Regions from separate parts of the Paenibacillus vortex V453 genome, predicted to be linked through region 1. Evidence: riboswitches for the same ligand, from Rfam matches in the RefSeq annotation. Region 1 holds a riboswitch; the other holds the start of a gene.
The links. Region 1 has a riboswitch for FMN ahead of ribD (bifunctional diaminohydroxyphosphoribosylaminopyrimidine deaminase/5-amino-6-(5-phosphoribosylamino)uracil reductase RibD). Riboswitches for the same ligand answer to the same signal wherever they lie in the genome.
Positions count from the first base shown of each region.

Region 2: linked by a shared signal. The riboswitch ahead of PVOR_RS07645 (DMT family transporter) and the one ahead of ribD (bifunctional diaminohydroxyphosphoribosylaminopyrimidine deaminase/5-amino-6-(5-phosphoribosylamino)uracil reductase RibD) in region 1 are both predicted to bind FMN.

Region 1 is NZ_ADHJ01000020.1:14,702-18,116, reverse strand. Features, by position in the region: gene ribE (riboflavin synthase) at 1-552, opposite strand, end outside; gene ribD (bifunctional diaminohydroxyphosphoribosylaminopyrimidine deaminase/5-amino-6-(5-phosphoribosylamino)uracil reductase RibD) at 580-1,680, opposite strand; FMN riboswitch at 2,066-2,248, opposite strand; gene PVOR_RS11870 (acyl-CoA thioesterase) at 2,475-2,870, shown strand; gene PVOR_RS11865 (peptidylprolyl isomerase) at 2,954-3,385, opposite strand.
Region 2 is NZ_ADHJ01000014.1:164,949-168,363, forward strand. Features, by position in the region: gene PVOR_RS07635 (choice-of-anchor I domain-containing protein) at 1-839, shown strand, start outside; gene PVOR_RS07640 (hypothetical protein) at 1,084-1,470, shown strand; FMN riboswitch at 1,670-1,838, shown strand; gene PVOR_RS07645 (DMT family transporter) at 1,981-2,964, shown strand; gene PVOR_RS07650 (RNA polymerase sigma factor) at 3,179-3,415, shown strand, end outside.

The sequences.
Region 1 (3,415 bases):
GTCGCATTCGATATTAATCGTATCGCCCGCTTTTTTATAGGCCAGCACAGTCTCGGCCAGCGTGTGGGGGATGATGGAAACCGTAAAGGAGGAATCCGTTGTTTTCACAACGGTCAAGCTGATTCCATCCAGTGTAACCGAGCCTTTGGGGATGATGTATTTAAACAAGTCATCTTGCGAAGGTGCAATCTCATAGACCACCGCATTCTGATCAGCCTGCACGCTGCGAATCACGCCGACTCCATCCACATGTCCCTGGACGATGTGGCCCCCGAATCTGCCTCCGGCCGCCATTGCCCGTTCAAGATTCACCTTTCCACCTGGTTGAAGCTCCTTAAGGTTGGTATTTCTATAGGTTTCCGGCATCACGTCAACCGTAAATATCCCTCGATCTATCGTCGTTGCAGTCAAGCATACGCCATTGACCGAAACGCTGTCACCCAGCTTCAAATCCTCCATGATCCGGCTGGCCGAAATGCTCAGCAGCATGGCTTCGCCTTTGCGGCCAATTCGCCTCATCTCACCTATTTCCTCAACCAATCCCGTAAACACAGGCTTCCCTCCTTCCTTCCCGATGTCTTACATCCAGACCGGAATGCCGGTGATGTAAATATTGTCGCCCAGTCTTTTACTTTCAAGCCCTGTCAGCACGATGGCTTGGTTCATTTGCTCATAACCGCTAAACATGAAATTCCCCGGAGCATCGTACCCTCCAATGATTTTTGGGGCAATAAACTGGATAAGCCGATCCACAAGCTTCTGTTCCAGCATGGCGCCGTTCAGTGTGCCGCCTCCTTCAAGCAGAATCGAGGAAATGCCCATCTGGCCGAGCTTCGCTATGGCCGCCTTCAGATCAACGCGCGGACCTTCCCCGCATGGGATCACTTGAATTCCCCGCTCCTCCAGCAATGTCCGCTTGCCTTCATCTGCCTGCTCCGTTGTCAAAATCCATGTGGGCGCCGTTCCGTCCGATACCACATGACTATCAAGCGGCATTCGCAGGCTGGAGTCCACAATGATCCTGACCGGATGCAGCCCTCCAACACTCAGTCTCGTTGTCAGGCTTGGATTGTCCGCAATAACCGTGGACACCCCGACCATAATGCCTTGATGACGATGACGAAGTGTGTGAACTAGCTCCCTGGATTCTTCGCTCGATATCCACTTGCTGTCACCGGTTTTCGATGCAATCTTGCCATCCAACGTGCTTGCTGTCTTCAACGTGACGAACGGCTGACCCGTCGTAATGAATTTAATGAAGGCTTCGTTTAAGCGAAGCGCACGTTCTCTCAAGATCCCTGTCACGACCTCGATTCCGGCTGCCCGCAGCATCTGGATGCCTTTGCCCGCAACGAGCGGATTCGGGTCCTCACACGCCACGACCACCCGCTTGACCCCTTCGGCGATCAACCTTTCGCTGCAAGGAGGTGTCGCTCCGTAGTGGCTGCAAGGCTCCAGCGTCACATACACCGTGCTGCCAGCCGCTTTGGTTCCGGCCATGTTCAAAGCATGAATCTCGGCGTGCGGGGTTCCACGCTCCAGATGGGTTCCCACTCCTGCAAGCGCACCATTCTTCACAATGACACAGCCGACAACCGGGTTGATACCCGTCTGTCCTTGAGCACGTTCGGCCAGGTCCAGTGCAAGTGACATATAGAATTCATCGTTGACGATATCCATGGTACACATGGGCCCCCTCTCACAACCTCCATAAAAAATAAAGTGATCGATGTACATTCCACATTGTTAGACTGCAGTTAGCAGTAATTGGTCTTTCGATATCATAAAAGCCCCTGTTTCAAAGGGGGCATACTCTCTGATATCTAAAAAAGCCCTGCTTCAGATTCAGAAGAATCCGGAACAGGGCTTGATAGAAGTTAAAGGATGACAAGGTAAATAACCGTCATGAACGCAGGTTTTGCCTACAACAAACAACTCAAAGCCATACACAGCGACAACAAATAATCGCCAAAGCCTGCTTTGATTCGCATGTGAAAACCTGCACATAACGCATGTCACGATCTGTGCATAGACACGACTGCACTTGCTGCCGCCAATGTGTCTTTCACTCCTTCTCCCATCCAGACTATACTGTCGGTCCCGGATTTGCACCAGGTCCACCGCATACGGTGTCATTCACACACGTATCCGGGTCACGGACTAAGATGCAGTCATTGGCTAACATTACGTTAAGCCCACTGCATTCATCACCGCCGGTAGGGAATTTCACCCTGCCCCGAAGGATTAAACTTATGAAGTTGTTTTATCTTATGATGAATCTTATCACCACCTTTTAAAAATTGCAAGGAAAAACCACTAACTTTTTTTAAGTCACATAACTTTAATATCCATTTCCCATGACCTGCTGTTTTCTTAAATGATGCGCTGGGAGCAGGAGTATCCTGTCGTAAGAGAGAACATAATTGATGGATAAACATGAGGTATTGATCTCTGTTAAAAAGGAGCAAACAACGATGAAAACATCCCTGGACATCATCGTCCGACCTACGGAAATTGACGTCAATGGACATGTAAACAATGCTAAATACCTGGAGTATCTCGAATGGGGCCGAGAAGAATGGTACGAGGCTGGGGACCTCCGGTATGACGTGCTAAAACAACTCGGTGTCCAAACCGTAACCGTCAACATTAATATCAATTATCGCAAGGAGTGCAGTCAAGGCGATCGGTTGACCATCTCGACCGAGCCGAAATCTGTCGGACGGACGAGTTATGTCATGCTGCAGCAGATCCACAACAAGGAAGGTGAACTGTGTGCAGATGCAGAGGTAACCAGTGTAGCCATGGATCCCCATACTCGCAAAAGCAGATCAGTTCCGGAGGAGCTTCGCAGATTATTTCCTTCGTAATCCGCATCCCCGATTTTCTAATTACCATCATCATAAAAACAGGCACACCCTAAGGTGCGCCTGTCCAATCCGGAAGCTAACAATTACGCTTCGTATACTTCTACTTTTTCCATTTTGTCGCGGCCCTTGAATGCATCCACGTACTCCATGCCTTCCACAACTTTACCAAACACAGTATGCTGACCGTCCAGATGCGGCTGCGGCTCGTAGCATACATAGAACTGGCTGCCGCCTGTGTTACGGCCTGCATGCGCCATAGCCAAGCTTCCACGCTCATGTTTGTTAGGGTTAATCTCACAGTTGATGGTATAACCCGGACCGCCGGCACCTGTTCCTTGCGGACAGCCGCCTTGAGCGACAAAGCCAGGGATTACGCGATGAAATACAAGGCCGTTATAAAAACCGGAGTTAGCCAATTTCTCAAAGTTGGCTACCGTGTTCGGCGCCTCGTTCTCAAACAGATCAAGCAATACCTCTTTACCGTTTTCCAGTGTGATCTTCGCTTTTTTTGCCATATAGGTGTATCTCCTTCCGTTATTAGACCG
Region 2 (3,415 bases), on a different contig from region 1:
GTGCAGCTCCGGTGAACGGTACAGCCGTCAAGTTCGGTGTTGCCGTTGGAGCACAGGGGCAAGAGCAAGAAGTGAAAGATTTCGGGAAGAAGATGGTCAGCCGGATTTTACCGCTTCCGGCAGGAGCGAATTCAGATTCCGTTACAGCCGTGATCTATGATGATGCAGCAGGGATCTTCCGATTTGTTCCGGCTGTAAAGACCACATGGAACGGTAAACCTGCCATGGAAGTGAAGCATGCCGGGAACGGCATCTATACGCTGCTGCAGTTCAAGAAGACGTTTACGGATCTTGATGGTCACTGGGCGAAGGAACAGATTGAATCCATGGCCTCCAAACTGCTCGTGAACGGAGTGAATGCGAATGCATATGCGCCTGGCAGAGAGATCACGCGTGCCGAATTTACAGCTATGCTGGTACGCGCCATGGGCCTCAGTCCTGTAATCGAGAGCGGGAAGTTCAAGGATGTCCGTGATGACGCCGCTTATGCTGGCGAGATTGGTGCGGCCTCGCTCTACGGTATTATTGAAGGCGGTAATGGAGGAGCCTTCTCGCCAAACGCCAGCATGACGCGTGCCGAGATGGCCGTGATGCTGACCCGTGCGATGGAGGCGGTGAGTCCATCTGCTCCAGCTGGCAAGGGTACGGACGCTGTTAACAGATTCAAGGATCAAGCTTCCATACCGGCCTGGGCGGCGGCAAATATCGGTCGCTTGGCAGATCAAGGCATTGTGCAGGGTGACCACCGTGGCAACTATGGGGCCCTCGACTCGGTTACCCGCGCTCAAGCGGCGCTGGTTTTGAACCGTGCTCTGGTCCAGCTCCAATGGATGGACTAGAATCAAACTGAAGTCATGCAACCACAAGACCGTCCTTAAGGCTCTCTATGAGCCTTAAGGACGGTCTTTTCGTACAGCATCAAACACAGGAGCAGTCTATTACTGCTGTGAAATTATTGACGTTGTCCGTGTATTGAAGCGCGATCTTGTCCTGCGGTGAAGGTCAGCGCTGCCATGAATTAAACAGAAGCGCCAAGTCACCGATAATATCAGTGAATGAATAAGCTGATAAGGATGTGGCCATATGCGTATCGAATCCGACTATACGAGCTGGAATTCTGCCCGGCTGAAGATCGCAAAGCCGGGGCAGGAAGGGTTTGAAGAGATCTTTCAGAAGAACAAGAAAGAAGAAGAGAACAAAGGCAGGCTTGTGACGGTAAGGGAAGGCGGCTATTTGCGCCAATACATCGTTCAATCGAATGGGAGCAAGATATTGTTAAGCGAAACGAAGCAGTACAAGGATGAGGCTGCCGCCGATTCATCTCATCTCTTGGCGCCTTTGCCTCAAACGGGCGGAATGAGTCTGAATACGAAGGAGGCACTCCATCTGTTGAACCTTCAGGCGGGTGCTGCAGGGATTATAGCTGGAGCCGTATTCGAGACATCACGGGAAAATGGCAAAAAATCATAGTGGTAACTAATTGATACTTGCTGTATAATTCTCAGTAAGATTAGTTGAATGTGAGATTTCTCATTGAATCCGGAGCGAAAATCATTTATTTTGAAAATAGATGTATTTACATGAAACCATTCATGTTATAATTTCAATATATCGACTAAGCTCATAGGAATTATTGGTTAATTAATGCGTTACCAAATAAAACATGAATATGGATCTTCGGGGTAAGGTGAAATTCCTAACCGGCGGTGATGGTTCGTTCCTTAACATGAACGAACCTCAGCCCGCGACTCGCTACGTTCTGGTATTAATATGAATGCAGCGACTGACTTGGTGCAAATCCAAGGCCGACGGTAAAGTCCGGATGGGAGAAGATCAAAGATGAGTTTGCTGTGGAACGGGATAGGAATACATCCGTTTCACAGTAGGCTTGTTTGATCAGCCCCCGTATATGTCGACACATGTCGTCTACGGGGGCTTTCTGCTAGCAAGACCTCCGTATTCAAGACAGGAGAGGGCAAGATGAGTAATGTTAATACCGGAGTCGAGGTTAAACCCTACGATTCCGACACACAGGCAAGCCGACGTTTTAAGGGAGGGTTTTGGCTCGTCGTTTTGGGAGCCGCCCTGTGGGGCGTTGATCCTTTATTCCGGGTCATTCTGCTGAAGAATCTGACTTCTGCTCAGATTGTGTTGCTTAGAACACGTCTATTTATTTCGTTGATAGCTATTCCTGTATTATGGAAGAACCGCATGGAGTTAAAGGGGCTTGGATGGAATCATGTTGGTGCACTGCTGTTCATCTCTTGGGGTGGCTCGGCATTGGCTACCGTCTTGTTTACGATGGGACTGTCGAGCGGCAATCTGAATGCCGTCCTGCTTCTTCAGAAGCTGCAGCCGCTATTTGCCATTATACTGGCCAGCTTGCTGCTTAAGGAGAAGCTCCCCCGTCATTTCGGGATTTTACTCGTGATTGCTCTGGCAGGTACGTATTTGCTGACCTTCGGTTTAACCCTGCCCATTGGACATTGGAATGAATTTATTCAGGTAGGCAGCCTCTTGTCATTAGGCGCAGCAGCCTTGTGGGGCGGTTCAACGGTGATGGGACGCCTGATGGTAGGCAAGCTGAAGTACGAGACGGTAACCTCGCTGCGCTTTGTGCTGGCACTGCCCCTTCTGACCGTCATTACGTGGAGCGAGGGCGCTGCATGGAATATGCCGGCATGGGGTACAGGCGACTTTGCCCTGGTATCCTTGAATCTTATCGGTCAGGCACTGCTGCCAGGTCTTCTAAGCTTGCTTGTGTATTATAAAGGGCTGACTACGACCAAAGCCTCTGTAGCGACACTCGCTGAATTGAGTTTCCCTATGGTAGGCGTGCTCATCAACTGGATCGTATTCCAGCAGGTTGTAACAGGTCCGCAGCTCCTGGGCTTCCTGTTGATCTGGATCGTGCTGTTTATTATATCGAGACAACAATCCGAGGCTTCTCCTTCATTACAGTAATGGAGTAATTTCATATGTGCTTGCAGAAAAGCTGATCCGAAATGGATCGGCTTTTTTTGTCGTGACAAAGTTATTCCATTGGGTTGGTCGTCCTGTGAAAGGATCATTTTTTCGAAAGGTGTGTAGGGTTTTTAGAATTATAGGTGTCTTATATAGTAGCACCTGATCTATGGGGCTGGGTTCACCAAAAGAGATGATTAAGGGGGGAGGATCCATGGAGGATCGGACATTGTTGGATGGGCTTGCAAGGAAAGATCTGCAATGTTTTGAAACTTTGGTTGAGCGCTATTCACGCTACATAGCCGCGGTGGTCGCTAAGGTGGCAGGTGGGCGGTTTAATTCCTACGATGTGGAGGAAATAGCCGGTGATGTACTCATCAGGCTGTGGACAGACGGGCCCAAAATCATTCTGCGCGGGGATAGTCTCAGGCCTTATCTGGCCATAGCCGCA